DNA from 4 places in the Pararhizobium sp. DWP3-4 genome. Region 1 is predicted to be linked to each of the others. Evidence: riboswitches for the same ligand, from Rfam matches in the RefSeq annotation. Region 1 holds a riboswitch; each other region holds the start of a gene.
What was found. A riboswitch is a leader RNA that binds a small molecule or an ion and turns the genes downstream of it on or off. The one in region 1 is predicted to bind cobalamin.
Positions count from the first base shown of each region.

Region 2: linked by a shared signal. The riboswitch ahead of bluB (5,6-dimethylbenzimidazole synthase) and the one ahead of ACP7E6_RS26745 (DUF1636 family protein) in region 1 are both predicted to bind cobalamin.
Region 3: linked by a shared signal. The riboswitch ahead of cobU (bifunctional adenosylcobinamide kinase/adenosylcobinamide-phosphate guanylyltransferase) and the one ahead of ACP7E6_RS26745 (DUF1636 family protein) in region 1 are both predicted to bind cobalamin.
Region 4: linked by a shared signal. The riboswitch ahead of nrdH (glutaredoxin-like protein NrdH) and the one ahead of ACP7E6_RS26745 (DUF1636 family protein) in region 1 are both predicted to bind cobalamin.

Region 1 covers NZ_JAFCXF010000017.1:18,147-25,231, reverse strand. Annotated here, with positions in the region: gene ACP7E6_RS26760 (FecCD family ABC transporter permease) at 1-997, opposite strand, end outside; gene ACP7E6_RS26755 (ABC transporter substrate-binding protein) at 1,075-2,037, opposite strand; gene ACP7E6_RS26750 (ABC transporter ATP-binding protein) at 2,054-2,848, opposite strand; gene ACP7E6_RS26745 (DUF1636 family protein) at 2,874-3,281, opposite strand; cobalamin riboswitch at 3,391-3,605, opposite strand; gene rpsU (30S ribosomal protein S21) at 4,256-4,489, shown strand; gene ACP7E6_RS26735 (acyl-CoA thioesterase) at 5,051-5,497, shown strand; gene ACP7E6_RS26730 (LysR family transcriptional regulator) at 5,494-6,453, opposite strand; gene ACP7E6_RS26725 (ABC transporter substrate-binding protein) at 6,589-7,085, shown strand, end outside.
Region 2 covers NZ_JAFCXF010000001.1:879,210-886,294, reverse strand. Annotated here, with positions in the region: gene ACP7E6_RS04185 (NADP-dependent malic enzyme) at 1-207, shown strand, start outside; gene ACP7E6_RS04180 (LuxR C-terminal-related transcriptional regulator) at 381-1,118, shown strand; gene ACP7E6_RS04175 (acyl-homoserine-lactone synthase) at 1,309-1,953, shown strand; gene ACP7E6_RS04170 (DUF2865 domain-containing protein) at 2,128-3,240, shown strand; gene bluB (5,6-dimethylbenzimidazole synthase) at 3,241-3,933, opposite strand; cobalamin riboswitch at 3,978-4,191, opposite strand; gene ACP7E6_RS04160 (SDR family oxidoreductase) at 4,232-5,053, opposite strand; gene ACP7E6_RS04155 (phytanoyl-CoA dioxygenase family protein) at 5,141-6,334, opposite strand; gene ACP7E6_RS04150 (LacI family DNA-binding transcriptional regulator) at 6,439-7,085, shown strand, end outside.
Region 3 covers NZ_JAFCXF010000001.1:746,307-753,391, forward strand. Annotated here, with positions in the region: gene ACP7E6_RS03515 (hypothetical protein) at 284-613, opposite strand; gene ACP7E6_RS03520 (cobyric acid synthase) at 674-2,128, shown strand; gene ACP7E6_RS03525 (chloride channel protein) at 2,143-3,933, opposite strand; cobalamin riboswitch at 4,175-4,570, shown strand; gene cobU (bifunctional adenosylcobinamide kinase/adenosylcobinamide-phosphate guanylyltransferase) at 4,745-5,269, shown strand; gene cobW (cobalamin biosynthesis protein CobW) at 5,273-6,337, shown strand; gene cobN (cobaltochelatase subunit CobN) at 6,563-7,085, shown strand, end outside.
Region 4 covers NZ_JAFCXF010000024.1:5,711-12,795, reverse strand. Annotated here, with positions in the region: gene ACP7E6_RS28245 (TetR/AcrR family transcriptional regulator) at 1-98, opposite strand, end outside; gene ACP7E6_RS28240 (multidrug effflux MFS transporter) at 333-1,532, shown strand; cobalamin riboswitch at 1,874-2,096, shown strand; gene nrdH (glutaredoxin-like protein NrdH) at 2,352-2,573, shown strand; gene nrdI (class Ib ribonucleoside-diphosphate reductase assembly flavoprotein NrdI) at 2,602-3,018, shown strand; gene nrdE (class 1b ribonucleoside-diphosphate reductase subunit alpha) at 2,988-5,141, shown strand; gene nrdF (class 1b ribonucleoside-diphosphate reductase subunit beta) at 5,323-6,297, shown strand; gene ACP7E6_RS28215 (hypothetical protein) at 6,512-6,781, shown strand; gene ACP7E6_RS28210 (hypothetical protein) at 7,005-7,085, opposite strand, start outside.

The DNA.
Region 1 (7,085 bases):
GGATTGCGATGAAGGCAAGGCCGCCAACCAGCCCCGTTATCACGCCGATCGGGATGCCTTCCGGTGCCATGACAACGCGGGCGGCGATATCGGCGAGAATCAGCACCACTGCGCCTGCCAGTGCCGACAATGGAATGACGCGAACATTGTCGCTACCGGCAACGAGCCGGACGAAGTGCGGCACCATCAGTCCGATAAATCCGATGGCGCCGGAAAAGGCGACCATCACCCCTGTCAAAAGGGCCGTAACCACAAAAAGTTGTGCCCTGAAGCGGGCAACAGGGATGCCGAGTGTCGCCGCCGTTTCATCGCCCATGGCCAACGCGTTGACTTCCCGCGCCCGCAAGACCAGCCAGGCGAGGCAGACGCCAAGAATTGCGGCCGGATAGACAAGGTGCGGCCATTGCGCCAGACCCAAGCCACCCAGCATCCAGAACACAACCGTATGAGCGGCGCGGGGGTCACCTAGAAAGATCATGAGATTGGCGAGCGCCGTGGCCACGAAGGCGACGGCAATACCGGACAGCACCAGCCGATCGGCCGCCTGGCCTGAAAACCGCGTGACCGCGACGACGGCGATAGTGGCGAGGAGCGAACCGATGAAGGCGAACAGCGGCACGGTGACAAGACCGAAGATGAGGCCGGTGTGAAGCAATGCCACGATAGCGCCAAGCGTGCCGCCGGACGAAACCCCAAGAAGATGCGGGTCGGCGAGCGGGTTGCGCGTCACGGCCTGCAACACGGTGCCAACGACGGCAAGACCTGCACCCACCAATGCTGCCAGGATAACCCGCGGAAAGCGGACATCCCAGACGATGCTGTCGCGGCCGGCAGACCATGTAACCTTGATCAAGCCCGGCGACAGGTGGTTGGCAACGATCGACCAGACAGTAACGAACGAAATGGGCGCAGCGCCCAGCGAGACGCCTGCCGTGACGCTCAGAACGATCAGGATCGCCGGTACGGTTACACTCAGAAAAATTCGGCCGCTCGTCATGTCGTGTCCATTTTGTACGCAGAAAGCAAGACCGGGCAGATAGACCCGCCCGGCCGGATAATTTGGATCAAAAATTACTACATGCTGCGCGGATGAAACGTGTCGGCAAGGCGGCTGATCGCGTCTATGTTGCGTGGGCCGGGTGTCGCTTCGACATAGTCGAGCACAGCGAAACGATCACTCCTGAAGGCGTCGAGGTTTTTGAACGCGGGATTTTCTTTCATGAAGGCAATCTTCTGCTCGGCTGTCACGTCGCCATAATTCACGATGACGATCACCTGCGGATTGCGTTCGATCACCGGCTCCCAGGAGACTTCGACCCAGTTTTTGTCCACATCGTCCATGATGTTGACGCCACCGGCTGCCTCGATCATCGCGGTTGGAATACCGAACCGTCCGGATGTGAATGGTTTTTCGGTGCCGGAATCGTAGACAAAAACGCGAACAGGTTGCTTGACCTCGCCAATCCGGTTTTTGATGTCGGCAAGCCCTTTTTCATAGCCTGCGACCAGCGTCTTGGCTTTGTCATCGACCCCGAAGATTGCGCCGAGGTTGAGGATATCGACAAACATGTCGCTCATCGTTGGCTTGGCCTTCGCCATGATGTGAATGCAGGATTCCGTCAGCTCGTAGACATTGATCTTGAACGGCGCGAGTGTTTCGGGCGTGACCTCGCCGCCAACCTTCATGCCGTAGTTCCAGCCGGCGAAAAGGAAGTCGGCGTCCGCATTGAGCAGGACTTCCTTGGTCGGATATTTCTCCGACAGTTCGGGGAGTTCCTTGACACCGTCACGGAGCTTTTGATCCAATGTCTTCCAAGCGGAAATGCCGGTATAGCCGACCATGCGGTCCTGCAGCTGCAGAGCCAGCATCATCTCGGTGAGATTGACATCGTTGGAAATCGCCCGCTTCGGCGCGGCCTCGAAGGTGACGTCGCGGTTGCAGCTCTTCACGGTGACCGGATAGGCAAGCGCCGGCATGGCGATGAGGGCGGTGGCGAGGAACCCCGCGGCAGAGGCAAGCAAGCGGAAAGAGGGCATGGTTTGTCCTTTCGGTTCAGGCGGTCTTGAGGGAAAATGAAAAGCGCGCGGCGGCGTTGCCCTTTACCGGATGGGCAAGGGCGGTGACGCCGAAGGTGGTCGAAATCGCGTGTGGTGTCAGCACGTCGTCCGGGAGGCCGAAGCCGACCATCCGGCCGTCGCGCATCAGCGCCACATGGGTAGCAAACGTACTGGCCAGATTGATATCATGCAGCGTGGTGACGATGGTGAGCTTCAGCCCGGCCAGCAGATGAAGAATTTCCAGCTGGTGGCGGATATCGAGATGGTTGGTCGGTTCGTCGAGAATGACGATATCCGGTTCCTGCGCCAGCGCTCGGGCAACCAGCACCCGCTGCTTCTCGCCGCCCGACAGTGTCGTGAACTGGCGGCTGGCCATTGAAGCGAGATCGAGATGCTGCAGGCAGTGAGCAACCTGCGCGCGGTCCTCGTCCGTCCAGCCTGTCAGGCCCTGACGTCTCGGAATGCGGCCCATCATGACCACATCGAGCACGGTGAAGGCGAAATCTGCCGGCATTTCCTGCAGCACCACGGCGACACGGCGGGCGGCAGCCCGGGCGGAAAGCTTGCGAATATCCTCGCCATCGATCTCGACCCGGCCCTCGATCGGGGCCGTCCCACGATAAAGGCAGCGCAACAGCGATGTCTTGCCAGCACCGTTCGGCCCGACGATGGCAAGCCGGTGACCGGCCCCCAGCGAGAAGCTGACGTCGCGAACGAGAAGGAGATTGGCTTTTGGACCCCAGCTAAGGCCCAAAACGTTCAGACTGGCGCCACGCCCGTCACAGCTCATCGGTTGCCCCCCGGGATCACGGTTTTCATTGGATGCGCGCTCCGTTCTGTTCCGACACAAGGAAAACGGCCGGAATCCGGGCAATGGTCTTGCCTCCGAGGCCGCGCGGACGTTCGGCCTCGCGTGTCAGGCCATCCGGCCGTTCAGCAAAGATCACGGCGAAATCCACAAGTGCGCGGATATCCGTGTCCGGCGCGATATCGCCAAACAGATAGGTCGCCTTGCCGCTGGCCTGGAAAGCGATCGTGCAGGGGCGCCGGCAACCGGCCATGCAGACGGTGCCCTCGATCGAAAAGTCGGACCCGCCGGCGATATCCAGGCGCGACAGGCTGTCGTTGAGACGAGCCAGCAGTTCCAATCCGGGGCGGCATGCCGTTCCGGTGATCCGGCAATCGGTGCAGACGGTTATGATGTGCTGTGGATGATGCGCCATGTCTTATCCCCGGAGGCAACGTCCGGAGTCCACATGGCGACAAAGTGCAGGCGCGCAAAAGCGCTGCTTTCAAGCCAGATTTTTTCCATCGGAACACCCCGTCCGTTGCAGTTGATCATCGATGATGGCAGGTCTCCTGGCTCGCGGGTCAGTGCGCATCCACCCCTTCCCGGCTTTTGGCCAGTGGGATGTTGTGAATGCGCTCGCCGCTTACAGTTGCGGGGGCAGCCACGGTTTTGGCCCCTTTTGGGTCATCCTCACCGTGTTCCCTTTTCAGCCGCTCCAGGGTCACCTGGAAGCAGCACCATCAGAGCGACATCTCGCACGATTCCAACAACCTGACAACGCCGGATTCCAATCTTTCGATATCATCATCGTGAACGTAATGTTATTTTATTACTAAGTGGTCGTCAAGCGGGACTGGGCGCCTGATGCATGGGTTGTTGCTTGTCGTGCCGTAAGATCTGCAGCGTCCGGCGCCCCGCCCCGCATGCTTGCGGAATGCCCCGGCCTGGTGTGTATGGGCAATGCGGTGTTCCCGCGGTAACCGCCGGACCGGAGGATTGCGCATATTCAGGCTCCATCATCTGTTGTTGGAGCGTCCAATGAATTTTTTAAATCTCGCCGATCACCCGGAGCGCAGCGTTGCGATCTTTGCCCTTGTCGTGTGGATAGCGACAATTGGACGGGCGATCACCATCACCTATGGCCAGTGACGGCCGCAGCTGGAAGGAAACTGGATGGCGAGAGCTGTAAATCCCGGCTTGGATGCGAGGCGTTGCGGTCTGTTTTACAGCGTCTCCGGCGGAAAACCGCCGGATTGATGAAGGGAGTTCCTGCTAAAATGTGAGGGCTTGAGCAAAAGACTAGGCGAATTATGTGAGAAAATTTGCCCCACGCTCTGGATTTGGTTCGTAAATTGCTCTACTGCCCCTGCCATCTCTTTAGTGAACATCAGACTTTGAAAGATTCACATGCAAGTATTGGTTCGCGACAACAACGTCGATCAGGCTCTCCGAGTGTTGAAGAAGAAGCTTCAGCGCGAAGGCGTCTTCCGTGAAATGCGTATGCGGGAAGCCTACGAAAAGCCGTCCGTCAAAAAGGCACGCCAGAAGGCCGAGGCTATCAGCCGTCAGCGCAAGAATGCGCGCAAGCAGCTGCAGCGCGAAGGCCTTCTGCCGGCACCGAAGAAGAAGCCAACCCGCTAATAGCGGCGGCTTTCGACGAGATTGGGGCTTTCTAGTCTAAGGCGCGTCCGGTATCCGGACGCGCTAGTTTTCGTTGTTTCCGGATACGTAGATTTGAGAGATGCGGCGGCCATCGGCCGTGACGGTGGCGCTGTGGCGGTCGATCGTTCGCCGATCGCATCCGCGACCCGCAGTGCTTTTCTTCCTTGAGCGGTCCGGTTAATGACTGCTGGTACGCTGGTACCATTGCAAGCTCCAAAGGCTTGTGGCTCTGCAAGTCCATATTTCAGCGATGCAGGTCCCTCGTTGCTTCTCCAGCATTCATAGCTCTCCATGTGGCGCGCACCCTCGGTCGCGGGAGACAAATGTGATTCCCCTGCAGGTGGCCGAGTTGCAACCCTCAGTGAATTTCCGCTGTATAAAGGAAATAATTCCTACAGGCCGCTGCGGCGGATGTCCGAAAGGACGTTCGCAGCGGCCACGTCTCGTGTGACCGCGTGTTGCGGCCCTTAAGCGGTTACGCTAAGCCTTCGCCGCCCGATGGCGGGAAACTCGCCGTTGGGCGCGGTGCGGGAGGAAAACATGCCGGATCAATCGCTTGTCACTTATGTTGGCGTGGCCCATCCGTGGATGTGCGACGTCATGGGGCATATGAACGTTCGCTATTATGCCGCGATGTTCGACGATGCCAGTTTTCAGCTTCTTGGTCATATCGCCGGCGCAGACGGTCTTGCCGATACAAGCCGAGGCTGGGCGGATGTCCGCTCGGAGGTTGAATACAAGCACGAGACCAAAGCTGGCGCGTTGCTGACGATCCACTCTCGCGTGGTGAAGGCCGGGCGCAGTTCGGTGACGTTCGAGCAGGTCATGTCCGGTTCGCTCGACGGCGTCGTCCATGCGGTCAACCGCACGGTCAGCGTCCGGTTCGATCTTGTCGGGCGGGTCGCCGTTGCAATCGACCCCGAGATGCGGACACGTGCAGAGGCGTTTCAGACTGAGGCAGCATCCAACGAAAACAGTGCCGGTTAAGCGCCGTAGATGCGCTCATCGAGCGGCGTTTCGGCGATTGCGGTCTGGATACCGGTGATGAGCGCCTTTTCGGCACGGTTGATGATTTTCTCAGGGTTCACCAGCAGGAACACGTCGATCGCGGGGGGCGCCTCATAGGGCGGCAACCGCCACAAAAGGCCATCCTGCACATCGCGCTTGGCGACGTGAACAGGGAGCGGGCCGATACCGAGCCCTGCCACGATCATGCGCCGGACCTCCTCAAGGCTTGACGAGACGCCGACCACATTGCTTGCCAGTTTTGCCTCGCTGCGCAAAAGCGCCACTGGCCGCAGCACATCGGCAACATTGTCCGTGTGGAACGAGACGGAAGGCTCGCCCTTCAAATCGGCGAGCTTCAAGCCCTGTTGTCCGAAGAACGGGTGATCCGGCCCGCAGAAAAAACCGAAGAATTCCCGGTAGACCATGGTGTAATCCAGGGCAGCATCGCGATTGCTGACAAGGCAAAGCCCCAGAGACGCCCGCTTTTCACGGACCTGCCGGGACACGTCGCCGCTGGTTGCGACCGAGATGGTGACCGTTGCGCGCGGGTGGCTGCGATGAAACGCCGTCAATGCCTTGTCGAAGATCGGCGAGACGACGTGGCTGGCGACCGCGATCGTGACATGGCCGGTGACGTCGTCGCCGACGCCACGCACCAGTTGCGGAAGCTGCGAGATCGTGCCGAAGACCTCGATGCTTTGTTCATACAGCAGCTGGCCGACATCGGTCAGCTCAAACCGGGTGGCGTCGCGCTCTACCAGCCTGCGGCCTATCCGGTCTTCCAGCCGGCGAAGTGCGTTGCTGACACTGGGTTGCTTGAGATTAAGCTGCTCGGCGGCGCGGGTGATGCTGTTGACCTCGGCGATAACCACGAAGGTTCGCAGGAGGTTCCAGTCGAGCTCCCAAACCAGCCTTTCGGATCGTGATGGTATCATTCCTGAAATCTATACCTTCTATTTCCATTATCTATTTGCGCAATAATAGCACAAAGGCAATCATCAAAACCGGAAGGCGCGTCCACGCGTACCCCAGCGACAGAGAATGCGCTTTCATCCAGAGGAAAACAGCACATGAAGACACTCATTTCAGGCCTCATGGCCGCCACCCTGGCCCTTGCTGCCAGCTTTACCGCTTTTTCGGCCAGTGCCGACGATCTTGAGGCGATCAAGTCCTCCGGTGAAATCCGCATTGCCATGTCCGGCCAGTACCCGCCCTTCAACTTCGTCAACGAGAAGAACGAAGTCGTTGGCTTTGATGCCTCGATCGGAACGGCGATCGCCGAACGGGTCGGCGTCAAGGGTACGCTCGTCACCACCGCTTGGGACGGCATTATCGCCGGCCTGCTCGCCAACAAGTTCGACACCGTCGTCGGATCGATGACCATCACGCCGGAGCGCGAGAAGGTCGTCGATTTCGTCGGCCCGTACTACCATGCCGGCCGCGCGGTGTTCGTCAACGAAGCTTCGGCCGTCCAGAAGCTGGACGAATTGAAGGGCAAGACGCTCGGCGTCACGCTTGGCGAAACCCATGAGAAATGGGCTCGCGAACAGGGCGGCTGGGACGTGCG
Region 2 (7,085 bases), on a different contig from region 1:
GGAGAGGCCAACCTCTTGGTCTTCCCCAATCTCGACGCCGCCAATATCACGCTCGGCGTCGTCAAGACGATGACCGACAGCCTGCATGTCGGACCGATCCTGCTCGGGACGGCCCTGCCCGCGCATATCCTGTCGCCGTCGGTAACCTCGCGCGGCGTGGTCAATATGGCAGCGCTGGCCGTGGTGGAAGCCTCCTACCCGGCTTGATTTAAACTCGATTGAGCCGGCTTTAAGCCGGCTCAATCGAAATGTAATTTTGCTCAAAAATACAATTTTAAATTGTAAAATTTAAGAAATTTCTATTAACCAAAGATTGCACTAGACAAAGTCTAGAAACCATTATCATGGTAAATTCCCTTAAATAAGAGGGTATTTGCAGCATGACTGACCAACAGGCATTCTTTGACCTGCTGGACATTATGGAAAACGAAAAACTCGTTGAAGCAAAACGGTTTTTCGCCCTGATGCGCAGCACTTTCTGTATTGCAAATCTACTGTATGCCGATGTCGATGTTCTGGCGACAGGCTTCGCGATTCACCGGCTACATCATACCTTCAGTACCTGCGCGGCCAGAACCTATCTCGATGAAGGATTTCGGCGGATCGACCCTATCCTTCGGCTTACCATGGGCGGCATCAGGCCGGTGGACTGGTCGGCCGCCCGCCAACTTCATCCGGAAAGTGAACCGCTCTTTTCCGCCGCCGTGCGATTGGGGCTTGGCATCGACGGTGTGACGTTGCCACTTCCGACACCCACACGCCGCCTGGCCTTTTTGGCGATCCATGCCGATGTCCCAGCAGAAGAGTGGTCGGCCTACCGGCGCAACCATTTGCGCGACTTTCAACTGCTGGCCAATCTTTTCCACGCGTCCGTTCTGGAAAACGACAGCCGGATTGAGCTTTCGGAGCATGGTGCCAAGATGTTGACCCATCGTGAAACAGAAGTGCTCGGCTGGACCGCTGCCGGCAAGAGTTATTGGGAAATCGGTACGATCCTCGGCATTTCCGAACGCACCGTCCGCTTCTTCATGACCAATGCCCGCCGGAAGCTGAACGTCGTTTCCAATACACAGGCTGTTGCCCAGGCCGTCCGTCGCGATCTCATTCCCACGTTCTGATTTCCCCACGCGGCGCTGCGCGCGCCAGCCCGATATCACCTCCCCTGTTTCTCCTGACGGGATGTCCTTGCGGACCTCCCGTCAGGAGAAACATGTCTGCGTGCATTGGAAACCTGTCACTACCGACAGTTATGCCGGCCGGCGATCCCTGACAGCATTTGCTCCTCGCATACGAACACAGGAGCAAACAATGATCAGGATTTTCAATCGTAACACCGGCAAGCAGCATCCGCGCGATCTCGACGCCATGTTCCGGCTGCGCAAGCGTGTCTTTCACGATTTTCTGAAATGGGATGTGTCGCTTCGCGGCGACTGGGAGATCGATCACTATGATGATGCCAATCCACTCTACGTGCTCTCCTATTCGGAGCAGACGGGCCGCCTGCGCGGTGCGCTGCGGCTGCTGCCGACGCTTGGACCCAACATGCTGGATGACACGTTCCCGATCCTGCTTGGTGACAATCCGCAGGTGCGCAGCGCGTCCGTCTGGGAATCCAGCCGTTTCTGCATCGATCCGACCATCTCGCAGGATCGCGGCTCCAATCAGGTGACGATTGCGGCGGCGGAACTGATGTGCGGCGTTGGCGAACTCGGGCTGTCATCCGGTCTCAGCCACATCGTCACCGTCACCGATGTCTTCCTGGAGCGCATGTTCAGGCGGATGGGCTGCCCCGGCGAGCGCATCGGAGAGCCGCAGCGGATCGGTTCCGTCTACGCCGTGGCCGTTGCCTGGGAGGTCACGCCCGACCTTCTGGAACGGATGAAAAGCGTCGCGGAAATCGGCGGATCGGTGCTGGAAAGGCCAATGTCCCTGGAAACCGCCCGGGCGGCATAATTGCCTTGCCCCGGGAGAGCCGCCGATTGTGGCTCTCCCGCCTCGCCTCGCATTAAACTCCCGCCTGCCGTTAACGCTGCCAAGCAGCAACCGTTGCAGCACCGTGGAATGACGTTATGATAAGGGCAAAGTCAGAGTGCGCAGGATGTTCCTTCGTACCCGGCACGTGCCGGTATGCTCAGGCGAGAGAAACACGTGACCTTCCGTTCGAAATCCTTTGCGGCGCTGATCGCTCCGCTTCTTCTGGTCATGACGACCACGGCCGATGCCTCGGCTGTGTGCGAACGGCTGAATGCCCGCCTTGCCAGCCTGCCGAAGATCGTTGCCTCCAATGCCAATCTGCGCGACTACACCAGCGCGATCTCCCGCCAGAACCTGGATCTGCGGCAGGCCCGCAGCGATCTGAGACGGCTGGGATGCAGTTCAGGCAGCGTCATCATTGTCGGTGGCCCCAACGAAGACGCCTGCTACAGCCTCGACGCCGAAATCTCTCAGATGGAGATGGATCTCGAAACGCTGAAAGCCCGTCGGCAGAATCTTCTGGAAGGCGGCGCCAGCGACATCACCCGGCGGCGCATCCACGCAGCGCTTGCCGCCAATCGCTGCGCCGAGGAGGAGGATGAAGTCCTCAGTGCCGCCGTCGAAGAGCCGGAAACCCACCGCAACATCCTGAACGATCTGCCGCCGATCAGTGAAGACGAGCCGGACATGCGCGGCAGCAACGCCGACTTCACCACGCCGGATGACGGCTTTGGTCCAAGCGCGGACTATCCGGGCAGCCTGCGCACCATGTGCGTGCGTACCTGCGACGGCGCGTTCTTCCCGATCTCGTCGAACTCGTCCCCGGCCGATTTCCAGCGCGATGCCGAAACCTGCCAGCGGCGGTGTCCGGGAGCGGAGACGGCGCTCTACTATCATGCCCTGGCGACCGAAGAAACAAACCAGATGGTCTCCGCCGCCACCGGCGAACCCTATGCCGACCTGCCGTCGGCTTTCGCCTACAAGACCCGCGATTTCAGCCAGCCCGGTCAGTGCGGCTGCGCTCCCGCCGGACGCACGGCGATACCACAGAGCACGCCGGACGACGGCAAGGGCGTTATCAATGTTCGCACCCGCAAGAAGGCCGACCCGGTCGAGGTGAAGACCCCCGTTGCCGATCGGCCCTACAATCCGCAGGACAACAAGGTTCGCGTTGTCGGCCCGAGCTTCCTGCCTTCGCAGGAAACCTCGATCGACCTCAGGCATCCAACCGGCCCCGGATATCAGGAACTACAGCAGACCAACTGATCAATCGACTGGTCGCGCCCCCCAGCAATCGGAAAACACCAAATCCTTGAGCGGCAAGCGCTGGCGCCAGCCTTTGACGGCCAGTTCCGGCTCGGCATGGAGCGTGTCGACATAACCAAGGCAGAGCCAGGCGATGATGTCGACGTGATCGGGAATGTCGAGCACGTCCTTGATGTCGCGTTCGTGAAAAATGCTGACCCAGCCGACGCCGACGCCTTCGGCCCGTGCAGCAAGCCAGAGATTCTGCACCGCGCAGACGGTGGAAAAGGCATCCATGCGCGGATTGTGCGTCCGGCCGAGAACGACCTTGCCTGCCCGGGTCGGATCACAGGTCACGCAGATGCTGACGGGCGCCTTGCGGATCCCTTCGAGCTTCAACGACCGGTATTTGTCCCGTACCTCGCCCTCGAACATCAGCGCCGCCTCTTCGTTGGCCCGCTGGAAGGCTTCGAAAACACGAGCGCGCCGGTCCTCGTCCCGGACGACGATGAAATTCCATGGCTGCATGAAGCCGACCGACGGCGCGCTGTGTGCGGCAGCGAGCAACCGCCCGATGAGCGCGTCCGGCAGGGGCGCCGGCAGGAACTGGTCGCGCACGTCGCGGCGGGTTTCGATGGCGCGGTAGACGGCGGCGCGCTCGTCCGATGAGAATGCGTCCGCCCTCACAAGGCGGTCTTGTGGTTCAGTTTGCATCGTTTGATCCCCAACAGTGCGAAACCTCCCGCCGTCCGCGCGGGGCTGGTCCATCTCGTCAGGCCGGTCTTCTGACTGCGGATCATCCGGTTTTGCCGCCTTCCCGGATCGATTGAAGATCCAGTGGCAGAACTCTGAAATGATTCAGAGATTCGTAAAAGCAAAGCCGTCCCCGTTACAGCGCTGGGCACGTCCCGGATTTTCACCGGATTCCCGATTCTCCTGCTTGCGCAGGCACCTGAACGAAACGATGTGGCCATAGCGGGCCGCCGTTTGCAAGGCGGCCCGCCGGTTCTCATCAGATCGCCGCGACCGGATGCGGCGATCCATCATAAGCCCCCCAGATCGACTGGTCGAAGCAAATCATCGAACCGGTCATCAGGCCGGATTCCGCCGACGACAGATACGCGCAGGCGCGCGCCACTTCCGCAGGATCGACCAAGCGGCCGAAGGGTTGGCTGACCGCCGCCTTTTCCAGCCAGTCGGTGGGCGATCCGTGGAATTCGCGCTGAATGCGGTCCTCACCTTCGGATGCCATCCAGCCGATGTTCAGGCCATTGACGCGGATCCGGTTGCGCAGCACCGCGTAGGCCGTGTTCTTGGTCAGCGTTTCCAGCGCGCCCTTGGACGCGCAATAGGCAGAGATGAAAGGCTGCCCGGCCATGGCCGACATCGACCCGATATTGACGATGGTCCCCTCGATTTTTTCCCGGCGCATGACGTTGATGGTTTCCTGCATCAGAAAGAACGGCGCGCGCACATTGATGGCAAACATCCGGTCAAACAGTTCCGGGCTGGTATCGAGGATCGTGCCGCGATCGGTAATCGCCGCCGCGTTGACCAGCGCATCGACCCGGCCAAATTCCCTGTCGCAGGCAACAACCACCTTGCGCGCATCCTCGACCTTTTCCAGATCGGCCTGCACATAGACGACCCGGGTTCCGGTCGCCTTGCCGATCTCGGCCGCCTTGGCCTCGCCCTTGGTGGCATTGCGGCCGCAGATGACGATGCCGGCCGCGCCGCGCTCGGCAAACAGCGTCGCGATCGCCGCCCCCAGGCCTTGCGTTCCACCGGTAACGATTGCGATCTTGCCGTCCAGACGGCCATAGTCAGTGCTCATTGTCTTTCCTCCATTTCGATATCGCCGATGCCAAAAAACTCCCGCCCGGCATTCGGGCAGGAGTTGAAATTGCAAAACATGGGTCCGTTAACTGAGCTTCTTCTCCGATTGCTCGGCAAGCGCCGCTACGAATGCACTTTCCTCCCAGCCGCCGGACAGAGCTTCGTGCATCAACTGCGCCTGCGTCTTCGGGGCAAGCCCGCCCAACGGTGGATCCCGGTCGAGATTGGTCGGGAACGAATAGCCCTCGGCACAGGATGCGATGGCGCAAGCGGCTTCGCTGCCAGACAAGCGCCCATCCGCCAGCATCGCCTTCAAGGCCGGATAGAGCACGGCGCTCATGCGTTGCCGGTTGACAGTTTCCATCGCCCGACCGAAAGCCGAGGAAACCTGCAACAGGTTTGCCACCCGCTTGATCCCTTCGGAACGATTGGTTCCCGCCGCATGGAACAGCGCCGGATTGAAGAACACCAGATCGCCCTTTTCCAGCGGCAACTGCACATGGTGGCGATCGAAATACTCGCGAAACTCCTGGCGTTTCAGCGCCAGATAGCCCGGAACATAGGTCTGGCTGTAGGGCAGGAACAAAGTCGGCCCGCTTTCCAGCGGCATGTCGCAATGCGCCACCGCCCCCTGCAGCGTCAGGACCGGCGACAGCCGATGAACATGTGCCGGAAACTGCTCGATGACGGACGAGGTCAAGAAGCCGAGATGATAGTCCCGGTGTGCCGATTGCGCCGCTCCGCCCGGATTGACCCGGTTGACCTGCGCCGTCATCTGGTAGCTCGGCCCGAGCCAGGCCTCGCTGACCAAAGCGATCAGGGCGTTGCCGTAGTAGGCGGCAAAATTTTCAGGGTCGCGCAGGCAGTGCTTTTCCAGCGAATTCCAGATCCGGTCATTGGCGCCCGGCTTGGCAAAATGATCGCCACCGCCAGTGCTGGTCTGGTGCTGCTCGTTGATGATATCGTCGAAAATGCCGCTCGCGATATCGATGATGGCCGTATCCTCGAAAGCCCGCTTCAGCACGACGACGCCGGGCCCTGTCGCAAAGGCCTCGCAGATCTCGGCCAGTACCGCCCGGCGCCCCTCGTGTGAAGCTGCCGCCTTCAGCACGCTGGCGCTGTCATAGATCAAAACGTTTTTCTCGATCGCTGCGGCATGCGGATAATCGGCAAGCGATGTCGTGCGCTCCACCTCGGCGCGGAAATCCTCAAGATCGCAGGCGCCTTCCGTCAGCCATATCCGGTCCGCACGCTGCTCCACGATATTGTCGGTTTTCATCCCATTTCCTTCCGCCGGATGTCTGTCGATGACCGCACTATACGCCGTGGGGAAAGCTGATATAGAGCAGAAACACCTCAAAAATCCATCAGAACGGAACGGCGATGGCGCACGAATTTCTGGTCAAGGACATCGCCTTTCAGGCCGGCCTCAGTGTCGCCACGGTAGATCGTGTGCTGAACGCTCGCCCCGGTGTGCGCAAACAGACCGAACTGCGCGTGCGCGCCGCAATCCGCGAACTGGAGAAACAGCAGCCCGGCGTCGAGATCCAGGGCCGCAAATTCGGCATCGACGTTATCATGGAGGCGCCCGACCGCTTTACCGACGCCGTCCGGGATGCGTTCGAAAGCGAAAGCCTGACATTTCTGCCGACGATCTTCCGGTCCCGCTTTCATTTCGCCGAGACCATGCGCCCGCAGGACATCGTCCAGTTGCTCGACCGGGTGCGCCTGCGCGGCACAGACGGGGTTGTTCTGAAGGCGCCGGATGTGCCCGAGATCAGCGCCGCCGTGGCGCGGCTCGAACAATCCGGCATTCCCGTCGTCACGCTGGTGACCGACCTGCCCAATGCGCCACGCACCGCCTATGCCGGAGCCGACAACAGAGCTGCCGGCGAAACCGCTGCCTACCTGATCGGCGAACGCTTTTCCGGGCAGCCGGCGATCGTCCTTGCCACCCTGTCGAGCAGCCGGTTCCGCGGCGAGGAAGAACGGGAAATCGGCTTCCGCCGCACCTTGCGCAACCGTTATCC
Region 3 (7,085 bases), on a different contig from region 1:
TGGTTAAGCTCTCACTAACCATCCGGTAACACTGTCAGGCTAATTGTTTTCCTGCGGCGGGGGATACTTGGCCGCCCGGCTGGATCAGGTTTTGCGTCCCGGCCGGAGCGATCTCCGGGTGTATGCCGGAGCGGCCATGTGTAGCTTTGGCAGACCGCACGGTTCCGCAAGGAACGGGTGCGGTTTTCGCGTTTCTGAGATATCGTTATCCGTGGCCAGGCACAAAAAAACCGCGCCATTCAAACAAGGGCGCGGTTCGAAGTGTCAGTCTGGGAGAGGGGGTTCAGCCGACGCTGCGTGTCCGGATGAAGCCAAGCGGACCGAAAGGCGCGGACATGACCGTGTTGCGCACACGCGACTGGCTGTCGGGAACCTTCGAGTTCCAGGCGATCTGAACGAAATTTGGCTTGCTGAAGATGAACAACATCGGGGTTTGACCTTGGGTGTGGAGCGTCTTTCGCTCCGTGATTTGATGGTGCTGATATAAGCCCGTTTTCGCCGAATACAACGAGTATTTTTGCCACGCGATGTCGCTTTTTGGACAGTTCGACATCCGTGCCGCACAAGCCTCGCAGCAGCTTGAAATATCGCGTGAAAAACCGGCATCAAACACGGCGGAAATGCGGCGGAATATGGCTTTTCTTGCGGTGGATGCAATGCTAGATCAGGCGCCATGACAAAGACGATCATGCTTCAGGGAACCGGCTCCGATGTCGGAAAAACGGTACTCGTGGCGGGGCTCTGCCGCATCGCTGCCAATCGCGGCCTGAAGGTCGCTCCGTTCAAGCCGCAGAACATGTCCAACAACGCGGCAGTCTCCGACGATGGCGGCGAGATCGGCCGGGCTCAATGGCTGCAATCGATGGCGGCACGCATCCCATCATCGGTGCATATGAACCCGGTTCTGTTGAAACCCCAGTCGGAGACGGGCAGCCAGATCATCGTCCAGGGCAAGGTGGCGGGGCAGGCGAGAGGGCGCGATTATCAGGCCTTGAAGCCGAAGCTGATGGGCGCCGTCATGGACAGTTTCGAGATCGTCCGGTCCGGCGTCGATCTGGTCGTCGTCGAAGGGGCGGGGTCACCGGCCGAAATTAACCTGCGTGCCGGCGATATCGCCAATATGGGCTTTGCCACGCGCGCCAATGTGCCCGTGGTCCTGGTCGGTGACATCGATCGCGGCGGCGTTATCGCATCGCTGGTCGGTACCCACACCATTCTGTCCGGCGAAGACCGCGCGATGATCAGCGGCTACATCATCAACAAGTTCCGTGGTGACGTGTCGCTGTTTGACGATGGGATCGCAGCGGTGAACGGCTTTACCGGCTGGTCTTGTTTCGGCGTCGTGCCCTGGCTGAAAAGTGCTGCCCGTCTGCCGGCCGAAGATTCCGTGGTTCTGGAAAAGCTGGCGCGAGGGACGGGAAGGGCGCTCAAGGTCGCCGTGCCGGTTCTGTCGCGCATCGCCAATTTCGACGATCTTGATCCGTTGGCTGCCGAACCCGAGGTCGATCTCGTTTTTGTTCGGGCCGGCGAGCGCATTCCCGCTGACGCCGGTCTGGTGGTGATCCCGGGATCGAAGGCGACGATCGCCGATCTCGCCGATTTTCGCGCGCAAGGATGGGACCATGATCTGCAGGCACATGTGCGGCGCGGCGGCCGTGTCATCGGCATCTGCGGCGGCTTTCAGATGCTCGGAGCGCGCGTCACCGATCCGCACGGCATCGAGGGCAATATCAGTGAGATCGATGGGCTTGGCTTGCTCGCAGTCGAAACGGAGATGGCGGCGGAAAAAACGGTGCGTAACAGCAGCGCCCGCTCGGCGATCTACGATGTGACGCTGGAAGGCTATGAAATTCACCTCGGCCGCACCACCGGCGCTGACTGCGCCCGCCCGGCGGTGATTATCGACGGCCGGGCAGACGGGGCGGTGTCGGCCAACGGCATGGTCAGCGGGACCTATCTGCACGGCCTGTTTGCCAGCGACGCCTATCGTGCGGCACTGCTCAAAAGTTTCGGCATCGAAGGCGGCGGCGAAAACTACCGCCTCTCGGTTGACCGTGCGATCGACGATGTCGCAGCCGAGCTGGAAGCGGTGCTTGAGCCGCGATGGCTCGACAGCCTGATGTCCTGAGCGGGGCGAACCCTTCAGATTTCTCCGGATGCCTCGCGGCGTCTGCGGTCAAGCTCTTCGCTGTAGCGTCGCAGCGTATGGCTTTCCGTCAACAGGCCGACGACGCGCCGTTCGATGAGATTGTTGACTACGGCCAGCCCATCGCTCTCCGTGGTGTCGAACAAGGCGGCTGCCTGCTTGGCGTTCATGTTTGGCTGCAGGAAATCGTTGGGAAGGCGGATGAAGCCGGAAAGGTCCTGCTTTTCCTCGCTGGCTTCGATGGGGCTGGCATAGACTTCCGGCACCTGGATGATGCCTGCATATTTTGCGCCATCGACGACGACGACCCGTTGTGTCGATCCAAGCGGAAAATCTCTCCGGAAATCCTCCAGCGTTGCCTGCGCATCGATTGTACGGACATCTGTACGCATAAGGCGGCCGACGGTGAGGTTCCGGATCCAGCCAACATCATGAGCACTGCGGATGCTCTCGCCGCGCAGGTGAAAACGCCAGGTGGCGAACGAGTAGCCGAAGGTGGTGCGCACAACGAGCGAGGAGGTGATCACGGCCGCCAGAACAAGGACGGTGATCGGGAAGTCGCCGGTGATTTCCAGCGCCAGGAACGTCATCGTCAACGGTCCGCCGATAATGGCAACCGCCAGCGAACTCATGCCGACGACCGCATAGATGACCGGCGTCAGCGTTGCCTGGGCAAAGACGTAGGGCGCGGAAAAGGCAAACAGCTTGCCGAGCAGCGCGCCCATGAACAGCGACGCAAAGAACAGGCCGCCGCGAAAGCCGGAACCGATCGAGACCGCCGAGGCGAGGGATTTCATCAGGAACAGGCCGATCAGCATCGGGATTGCGGGCGAACTGGCGAGATTGAGATGCAGGGCACCGTGACCGGCCGACAGCACCTGGGGCGACACCAGTGCCAGAAGGCCGACGACGATGCCGCCGAGCGCCGGGCGCGCGGGAGCGGGGATAAAACTGCGTCGGGCAAGCCCCTCGATCAGCGAGACGCCCTTCATCAAGAGGATGCCCATGGCAGCGCAGAAGCAGCCGAGCAGCAATGCCGGCAGATAGTCGGCCGGGACGACGGCGCCGAACTGGCCGACATCGATGGTGAAATCGCCCGCATACAGCCATCTGGCCACGAGATTGGCGATCAGGGCGGAAACGACGACCGGCGTCAGCGACACGATCGTATAGGTGCCGATGATCAGCTCGAAGGCATAGAAGGCACCGGTCAGCGGCGCATTGAACGCGGCGGCGATGGCGCCGGCAGCGCCGCAACCGACCAGGGTGCGCAGATCCGAGCGGCGAAGCTGCAGCGAGATGCCGAGCTTGGAGGCGATGCCGGATGCCAGCTGCGTGTAACCGGCCTCGAGCCCGACGGAGGCGCCAAAGCCGTTGGAGATCAGGTTCTGTATCGCGACGACGATGCTGTCGGTGAGCGAGAGACGGCCGCCATGCAGGGCGTTGGCCTCGATCGGATCGACCATCGGCTTCTTGCGCCAGGATGCCAGAAGCACCATCACCAGGCCGAGAATGATCCCACCGGCCACCGGCGCGATCAATACGGAAATTTCGCCCTGCAGATTGCTGGAACTCAGCCTTTCATCATCGGCAATACCGAAAATCAGGCTGTGCAGGCGGCTGGATATGATGCTCATCGCGGTGACGGCAAGACCCGACGTAACACCGACGATCATGCCCGCGACGACCAGGCCGAGTTCGCTCCGCCGCGCAAAGGCCCGCATCCGCCCGAGATCGAAAAGCAGCGAGAGATAGCCGAGCCGCCGCAGGTTAAGTTTCGGAATCATCTTCAGCTTCATTGCCTGGCCATCCTGTCTCTGCGCCGTCGTGGGCATTTCCGCTTTGCTTCGAATTGCGAAAACCGCCTGTCTTTTTTTCTACGCAATTTCGGACGCAAAACCGCTGCGCACTTCCGCTGGAATTGCTCTAGAAGGCATGGTCTGGGAGATCAAGCTTAGTCTTGCCGAGGCCGGGCCAAACCATGGCGGCGAGAGAGTGCCGCAATTGACTTGATCCAGGCGAGCGCCTAATCATCGGTCATTGGATGGTTCCCGATATGCCGTTGCATGTTGGGAGTAAATGGGAATGCGACGGGCCGGACCCAGACCGGGCGTCCTTATCGCAGCCGACCCCGCGACTGTAGAACGGTCAGGGTTCGCCATCCGGGAAAGCCGATGTTTCCGGACTGTCCGCATTCGCGGCAGCGGTAAGGATCGGCCCAACCGGAAAAGCCACTGGAGTAGCATCACGATCTGCCGGGGCCGGACGCCTCTAAATCTACGAATCGTCCACCTCTTCGTGATATCAGTCGGTTGCGGTGACGCAATCTGGCGCAAAAACTCCGGGAAGGCGAGGCGGGCCCGTTCGTCCCTTTTGGGGCGTGGCGCCGTGAGCCAGGAGACCTGCCATCCTCAAGGGCCCCGTCTTCGATAGGGCTCGCCCAATCCAGGGAGAGATACTCCCGACGCCAGCACGGAGGTTGTCATGGCTTTATTATCCCGTTCCCGGAACGGCCTGTTTCGCGTTGCCGCGAATGCCGCTTTGCGTGACCCAAGGGTTCCTGTCCTTTCCGGCGCGCGCTGAGGCCAGGATCTTTTCATGACATCGATACTGTCAGGCAGCGTGCTGGTTCTGGGCGGCGCCCGTTCCGGAAAATCCGCTTTCGCCGAAAAACTCGTGACGGCGTCGGGTCTGCGCATGCATTACGTCGCGACCGGAAGGGCCTGGGACGACGAGATGCAGGCAAGGATTTGCGAGCATCGCGATCGCCGCGGCGCCGATTGGCAGACCCATGAAGAGCCGCTCGACCTTGCCGGCTGCCTGAAGGCGATCGATGCGCCTGATCGCATCGTTCTGATCGATTGCCTGACGCTCTGGGTCACCAATCTGATGATGGAGCATCGGGATATCGCGGCGGAATTTGAACGGCTTGCGGCCTATGTGCCGCTGGCCAAGGCCAAGCTGGTCTTCGTCTCGAACGAAGTCGGGCTGGGCATCGTGCCGGAGAACCGGATGGCGCGCGACTTTCGCGACCATGCCGGCCGGCTGCACCAGATCATTGCGGAGATTTCCGCAGACGTCTATTTTATCGCGGCTGGATTGCCGCTGAAAATGAAGGGTTGATCCATGACCGTTGAAAAAGCCGCCCACGGCAAGATCCCAGCCACCGTTATCACCGGCTTTCTCGGTGCCGGCAAGACGACGATGATTCGCAACATCCTGCAGAATGCCGGCGGCCGGCGCATCGCGCTGATCATCAACGAATTCGGCGATCTCGGTGTCGATGGCGACGTGCTGAAGGGCTGCGGCGCCGAAGCCTGCAGCGAGGATGACATCATCGAGCTGACCAATGGCTGCATCTGCTGCACCGTCGCCGACGATTTCATCCCGACGATGACGAAGCTGCTCGAGCGTGAAAACCGCCCGGACCATATCATCATCGAAACGTCCGGTCTGGCGCTGCCACAGCCGCTGATCGCCGCCTTCAACTGGCCGGATATCCGCACGCAGGTGACCGTCGATGGCGTCATCACAGTGGTCGATAGTGCCGCCGTCGCTGCCGGACGCTTTGCCGACGATCATGAAAAGGTCGATGCCTTGCGCGTCAACGACGACAATCTCGATCATGAAAGCCCGATCGAGGAACTGTTCGAAGACCAGCTCACCGCTGCCGACCTGATCATTCTCAACAAAACCGACCTGCTCGATTCGACCGGCCTTGCCTTTGTCCGCAACGAGGTTGCGTCACGCACCAGCCGCAAGCCGGCGATGATCGAAGCGAAGAACGGCGAGGTTTCCGCCGCCGTCCTGCTCGGCCTCGGCGTCGGCACCGAAAGCGATATCGGCAACCGCAGGTCCCATCACGAGATGGAGCACGAGGCCGGCGAGGAGCACAGCCATGACGAATTCGACAGCTTCGTCGTCGAACTGGGTTCGATTGCCGATCCGGCCGCCTTCATCGAAAAGCTGAAGCCGATCATTGCCGCGCATGACGTGCTGCGTCTAAAGGGCTTTGCCGATATCCCCGGCAAGCCGATGCGCCTTTTGATCCAGGGCGTCGGCGCCCGCATCGACCAGTATTTCGACCGCCCCTGGGCTGCCGGCGAAGTGCGCCGCACCCGCCTGGTCGTCATCGGCCTCCACGACATGGATGAAGCCGCCGTGCGTGCCGCGATCGCTGCGGCGGTTTGAGGGCGCTTTGACCGGGCGAGACCATAACCCCTCCCCAACCCCTCCCCACAAGGGGGAGGGGCTTGGACTGCGTTTGCCGCGCCTTTCGTGGCTGTTTGAACCGTTCGGAGTACGCTTCTTGGATGAGGTTACCGGGTTTGGCATAAGGGTTCGGCAGATAAGCCCCGCCCCCTTGTGTGCAGGGGTTGGGGAGGGGACTTCCTTATCCAGCACGGGAGACAATGCATGCATCTCCTCCTAGCCCAGAAAGGCACGATTACCGACGGCGAGGAGGCGATCGATCTCGGTCAATCACCAGCCGATATTCTGTTCCTGTCGGCAGCCGATACCGAGCTTTCGTCGATTGCTGGCGCGCACCGCACGCGTGGAGGAAAGTCGAGCCTGCGGGTGGCAAGCCTTCTGACGCTCAAGCACCCGATGTCGGTCGATACCTATGTCGAGCGCACCGCCCGGCATGCCAGGCTGATCATCGTTCGCCCGCTCGGCGGCGCCAGCTATTTCCACTATGTGCTGGAGGCGCTGCATGCAGCCGCCGTCACCCATAAATTCCAGATTGCCGTGCTGCCGGGCTGCGACAAGCCTGATCCCGGGCTGGAGCCTTTCTCGACCGTCTCTGCCGAAGACCGCAACCGCATGTGGGCCTATTTCACCGAAGGCGGCGCCGACAACATGGCGCGGCTGCTGCGCTATGCCGAGGCGCTGATCGACGGCGCGGAAAAACCGGAATCGGCAGCGCCGCTGATGAAAG
Region 4 (7,085 bases), on a different contig from region 1:
CTGGCGCCGGTAAAGCCTTGACGGCAAAAGACTTGGGCGGCGGCTTCCAGAATGGACTTGCGCTTGGCACATTGCCCGCGCTGGCTATGCACGGACATTTTCGGCACTGTGTCATGATTGGTTTTCATCGGCCGAAGATAATGCCTCTTGACGTTTTAGACAATGGTGTCTAATTTTACAGCTCTGTCCAATAATATTGACACGGCTTGCCAAGCGTGTGGGCGTCCTCTCAAGCACCGCGCGCCCTTGGCAACGATCACGGTAAACTCCTGAGAGCAACGCGGCGCCAGACCGACCCGGTTTTGTGCGGCCGTTTCTGAAAGATGCCCCCCATGACGTCCTCCTTCTTCCGGACTGCCCTCATCCTCGGCCTGTTGTCGGCCATCGGCCCGTTTGCCATAGACATGTACCTGCCGGCGCTGCCCTCGATCGGGCAGGATCTTGGTGCCGAGAACCATATCGTACAGCTGAGCCTGCTCGCCTTCTTCATCTCCTTTGCGGTGGCGCAGCTGGTCTACGGTCCCCTGTCCGATATGTGGGGCCGCAAGGCGCCGCTCTATATCGGTATCGGCATCTTTGCGCTCGCCAGCATCGGCTGCGCATTGGCAAGCGATATCGAAACGCTGATCGCCTTCCGCTTCCTGCAGGGGATCGGCGGAGCTGCCGGCATGGTCATCCCGCGCGCCATCGTTCGCGACATGCATACCGGCGTGCAGGCCGCCCGGCTGATGTCGCTGTTGATGCTGGTGTTCAGCATCTCGCCGATCCTGGCGCCGCTGACCGGCAGTGCCGTCATCGAGTTCTACGGCTGGCGCGGCGTGTTCTGGGCGGTGACGATCGCCGCCTTCATCGGCCTCATCCTGCTGGCGACGCAATTGCAGGAAACCCGCGTGAGGGAGCACCGTGCCGGGAGTGGCCTGCGCAGCGCCATGGCTGCCTACGGCCTGCTGCTCAGGGACAAGAATTTTCTGACGCTGACCTTCATCGGCGGCCTCGGCATTTCTAGCTTCCTCGTCTATCTTGCCAACTCGCCCTTCGTGCTGATCGACTATTACGGCCTGTCGCCGACGCAATACAGCTTTGCCTTCTCCATCAATGCCGTGTCGTTCTTCGCGGTATCGCAGGCGACCGGCTGGTTCGGCGAACGGTTTGGGCTCGTTCGGGTCATGCGCATCGCCGTTGCAGCCTTCGCGCTGACCATGGCGGCGATGGCCATCGTCATGAGCCTCGGCTTCAATCAGCTGCCGGTGATGGCCGCATTTCTCTTCGTCGGTTACGGCTTCCTCGGCCTCGTCATCCCGACAAGTGCTGTGCTGGCGCTGGAGGAGCATGGCGAAATCGCAGGCACGGCATCGTCGCTGATGGGAACGCTGCATTTCGTCACCGCCGCCGTCGCCATGGTGATCGCCTCGGTGTTCTTCGACGGCACGGCCGTTCCGATGGCCATGGGCATCGCGCTCTGCGCCGTCGGCGCGCTGCTGCTCACCCAGGCCACCATCGGCCGCCGCCGTGCAGCTGCCGCTGCCGAGTGATAGTTGATTCGATCATCGACGTGGTGGCAGACATCGTTGAGACCGGCATGAGTTTGGTGACGGTCGCAGTCGAGCTTTGGTCGGAGACATTGCTGGAGGGCAGCCGCAACTGACGGCGCGCGGCGAACTCGTCATGGTCCCGGCCGGTCCAGACGGGCGCCCGGCGGCACGCGCGTGGCTCATAACTGAAACCGGGGCCGCTGTCCCCGGCGGCTGCCCCACTATCCACAGCCGATTGCCGTGGCGGGCATTAACTCCCCATTATCCACAAAGCCGCAAAAAATATGCACCGCAAGGCATGTTTCCGATGTCTACACATTGACGTTATTTTCCTGTCGTATACTATATCTAGTGTTAAAGGTTCCTCCAAATCGCAAGGTAGGGAGGCTAAGAGGGAATGCGGTGCGCTTGGCCATTGTGGCCGGGCAAAACCGGAGCTGCCCCCGCAACTGTAAGCGGCGAGCGTCTGTTTCATTTCAAGTCACTGAAGCATCAGGCTTCGGGAAGACGGAATGGACGCCACGACCCGCAAGCCAGGAGACCTGCCTTGAACAAAACGTCCACGGGCGGGGTGCCCGGAAGGTCGCGTGATGTGCAGCGGAATGATTCCGCTTTGGATTGCGTTCTTCCGATGCCCGCCAAAAAGGCTCCGGGTGAAGGCATGTCAGTCAATCGAATTCGCAGACCAAGATATGCGGGATCGGCGGCACAGGCCTAACCTCCCGCAAGTATCGCAATGCAAGACCCCACGATCGGATCCGCGTGCAGCGGCTCGGAGCCTTTCGTGTGCCAGCAACATCACAGACCACGAGGACCATCATGAACATTACCGTCTACAGCAAGCCTTCCTGCGTCCAGTGCACAGCGACCTATCGTGCGCTCGATCGTGAAGGCATCGACTATCAGGTCGTCGACATTTCCAAGGACGAGGACGCCTTCGCGAAGGTCATCGGCCTCGGATACCAGCAGGTTCCGGTGGTGATCGCCGGCCAGGACCATTGGGCTGGATTCCGTCCTGACAAGATCAGCGCGCTGTCCTGAGCGCGGCCTGAGTGCGGATGGACAAGCGATGGGCCTGATCGTCTATTATTCCAGCCTGTCGGAAAATACCCATCGCTTCGTCGCCAAGCTCGGCCTGAAATCGGCCCGCATTCCCGTCAGCACCAGCGCCGAAACGCCCGACGTGCGCGAGCCCTTCGTCCTCATTTTGCCGACCTATTGCGGCGATGACGGCAGGGGCGCCGTTCCCAAGCAGGTGATCCGCTTTCTCAACAATGCGGGCAACCGATCCCTCATCCGGGGCGTGATCGCCGCCGGCAACAGCAATTTCGGCGAGACGTTCGGTCTCGCGGGCAATGTCATCTCGGATAAATGCCGGGTGCCGTACCTCTACAGGTTCGAGCTTCTGGGTACGGACGAGGACGTCGCCAATGTCATCAATGGATTGGAACGATTTTGGACGTCTCAACGCTCGAACGCCCTTTGAAGGCGACGGAAACCGCGATTGACTATCACGCGCTGAACGCGATGCTGAACCTCTATGACGACGAGGGCAGGATCCAGCTGGACAAGGACCGGCTGGCGGCGAAGCAGTATTTCCTCCAGCACGTCAACCAGAACACCGTGTTCTTCCATAATCTGCGGGAGAAACTCGATTATCTGGTGACCGAGGGCTATTACGAGCGCGAGGTTCTCGACCAGTATTCGTTCAACTTCGTGCGCGACCTCTATGATCACGCTTATGCCAAGAAGTTCCGTTTCCCGACCTTCCTCGGCGCCTTCAAGTATTACACCAGCTACACGCTGAAGACATTCGACGGAAAACGCTATCTCGAGCGCTACGAGGACCGTATCTGCATGGTGGCGCTGGCGCTGGCGCAGGGCAACGAAGCGACAGCGCGAGACATGGTCGACGAGATCATTTCCGGCCGCTTCCAGCCTGCGACGCCGACCTTCCTCAATGCCGGCAAGAAGCAGCGCGGCGAGCTCGTGTCGTGCTTCCTTCTGCGTGTCGAGGACAATATGGAATCGATCGCGCGCGGCATCAATTCGGCGCTGCAACTGTCCAAGCGCGGCGGCGGCGTTGCCCTGTCGCTGACCAATATCCGCGAGGCCGGCGCCCCGATCAAGCAGATCGAAAACCAGTCGTCCGGTATCATTCCGGTGATGAAGCTGCTGGAAGACAGTTTTTCCTATGCCAACCAGCTTGGCGCCCGCCAGGGGGCAGGGGCCGTCTATCTCAACGCCCATCACCCCGATATCATGCGCTTCCTCGATACCAAGCGCGAAAATGCCGATGAGAAGATCCGCATCAAGACGCTGTCGCTCGGCGTCGTCGTGCCCGATATCACCTTCGAGCTGGCGAAGAACAACGAGGACATGTATCTGTTTTCACCCTACGACGTGGAGCGCGTCTACGGTGTGCCGTTCACCGAAATCTCGGTGACGGAAAAGTACCGCGAGATGGCGGACGATGCCCGCATTTCCAAGAAGAAGATCAAGGCCCGCGAATTCTTCCAGGTTTTGGCCGAAATCCAGTTCGAGAGCGGCTATCCCTACATCATGTTCGAAGACACGGTGAACCGGGCCAATCCGATCGCCGGCCGCATCACCATGAGCAATCTCTGCTCGGAAATCCTGCAGGTCAGCGAGGCCAGCGACTATAATGACGACCTATCCTACAAGCATATGGGCAAGGACATTTCCTGCAATCTCGGCTCGCTGAATATCGCAGCGGCGATGGACAGTTCCGATTTCGGCAAGACCATCGAAACGTCGATCCGGGCGCTGACAGCCGTGTCCGACATGAGCCACATCTCCTCGGTCCCGTCGATCGAGAAGGGCAATGACGACAGCCACGCCATCGGTCTCGGCCAGATGAACCTGCACGGCTATCTCGCCCGCGAGCGCATTTACTACGGCTCGGAAGAAGGCGTCGATTTCACCAACATCTATTTCTACACGGTGACCTACCACGCCATCCGGGCATCGAACCGGATCGCCGTCGAGCGCGGGTCGAGCTTCAAGGGCTTCGAAAAATCAAAATACGCTTCCGGCGACTATTTCGACAAATACACCGAGAAGGAATGGGTGCCGGCGACCGGGCGTGTCGCCGAACTGTTCAAGACGGCTGGCATCCACATCCCGACGCAGGAAGACTGGCTGGCCCTGAAGACGGATGTCATGACGAGCGGCCTCTATAACCAGAACCTCCAGGCCGTGCCGCCGACGGGCTCGATCTCCTATATCAACCACTCGACCTCCTCGATCCATCCCATCGTCTCGAAGATCGAGATCCGCAAGGAGGGCAAGATCGGCCGCGTCTACTATCCTGCGCCGTTCATGACCAACGACAATCTCGACTATTACCAGGACGCCTATGAGATCGGCCCTGAGAAGATCATCGACACCTATGCGGCAGCAACCCAGCACGTCGATCAGGGCCTGTCGCTGACCCTGTTCTTCCGCGACACGGCAACGACGCGCGATATCAACAAGGCGCAGATCTATGCCTGGAAAAAGGGCATCAAGACGATCTACTACATCCGCCTTCGCCAGATGGCGTTGTCCGGCACCGAGGTGCAGGGCTGCGTGTCGTGCAGTCTGTGATTTGATGCACTGCCGTTTCAGTCACGCTTGAGCCCGGAACCCCCTCATCCGCCTGCCGGCACCTTCTCCCCGATGGGGAGAAGAGACGAGCGGCTAGCGCGAGGTTCCCCTCGCCCCTTGGGGAGAGGGCAGGGTGAGGGGGCCAGGCGCCCTGTAATATTTTGTTGAGGAAAGATATCCCATGAACATCGCCATCAAGCCCGCCTCACGCGTGCGCGCCATCAACTGGAACCGCATTGAGGACGACAAGGATCTCGAAGTCTGGAACCGGCTGACAGGGAATTTCTGGCTTCCGGAAAAGGTGCCACTCTCCAACGACATCCCATCCTGGGCGACCTTGCGGCCGGAAGAGCAGCAGCTGACGATCCGCGTCTTCACCGGCTTGACGCTGCTGGATACCATCCAGACCAGCATCGGCGCGCCAAAGCTGATGGAAGATGCGATCACCCAGCATGAGGAGGCCGTCTATTCCAACATCTCCTTCATGGAAGCGGTGCATGCCCGCTCCTATTCCTCGATCTTCTCGACGCTCTGCTCGACGCCCGATGTCGACGACGCCTATCGCTGGTCGGAGGAAAACGAGCACCTGCAGCGCAAGTCGGCTCTCATCCTCGAACACTATCGCAATCCCGATCCGCTGAAGCGCAAGGTCGCCAGTGTCTTCCTCGAGAGCTTTCTGTTCTATTCCGGTTTTTACCTGCCGATGTTCTGGTCGAGCCGGGCGAAGCTCACCAACACCGCCGACATGATCCGCCTGATCATCCGCGACGAGGCGGTGCACGGCTACTACATCGGCTACAAGTTCCAGAAAGGACTGGAGCGGCTGAGCGCGCAAAAACAGCAGGAGATCAAGGACTTTGCCTATGAACTCCTGTTCGAGCTTTATGACAATGAGGCCAAATACACGGAAACGCTTTATGACGGCGTCGGGCTGACCGAGGACGTGAAGAAATTCCTGCACTACAACGCCAACAAGGCGCTGATGAACCTCGGCTATGAGGCACTGTTTCCGCCCGAGGCCTGCAAGGTCAATCCCGCGATCCTCTCGGCGCTATCGCCGAACGCCGACGAGAACCATGACTTCTTCTCCGGTTCCGGCTCATCCTATGTCATCGGCAAGGCCGTTGCGACCGAGGACGACGACTGGGATTTTTAAGTGGATTTTCCCTTCACCGTTTCGGCTGCCGCCCTCGGCGGAGCCGATCCATCTCCGGCACTCGATGCCCGCCGATGCAATTGTAACCGTAACGTACTCCCCACCGATCTGAAAAAGGCGATACATAATCCGGGCTGATCGTTGAGGCATGCCTTAACGCAGCAGGTAAAACGCACAGGATATGTATCCGCCGGCCAAACCAGGTACTAGATCGATGCCGACAGACACGGCGCAGAGGGGTTTGTGGAAGCTCATGTTGAAGTTGCCCGCCCTGCGCGGCCAGCTTCAGCTTCTCAGCGTGCGGAATGCAGGTCTGCTTACTCTTTGCGACGCTTTCCACGATGCCAGCTCTACGCTCGATTCCTTGAGGAAGGATCTCAACGTCGATCGTGCGATCATCCGCGAATACGAGACGCTGTGCAGCGAAATAGAAGGCGAAGTGATCGAGATCTGTCTGACCGAGCAGACCAAGCCGCGCCGATAAGCCGCCATATCTATTTGTTTGGCATGGATTTTCTGGCCTGCTCCAAAGTGGGGCACTTCCACGCCGAATTATCACTTTTGAAACAGTCAACGGAATTTTTAGCGTTTACGGCCGAGATTCTTCAGCAAAGAGCGTTTGACTGCTGTGCCGATTCGGTGTGCTAATGTGACCTCAAGTTGAAAGCTTGGGGGCAGGTATGAGCAGCGAGCGTCAAATCGAACGATCACTCTGCGAACATATCGATCAGACCGAGGCGCAGGCCGAGATTGACCGGCTGCTGGCGGATACTCGCTTTCAGTCTCCC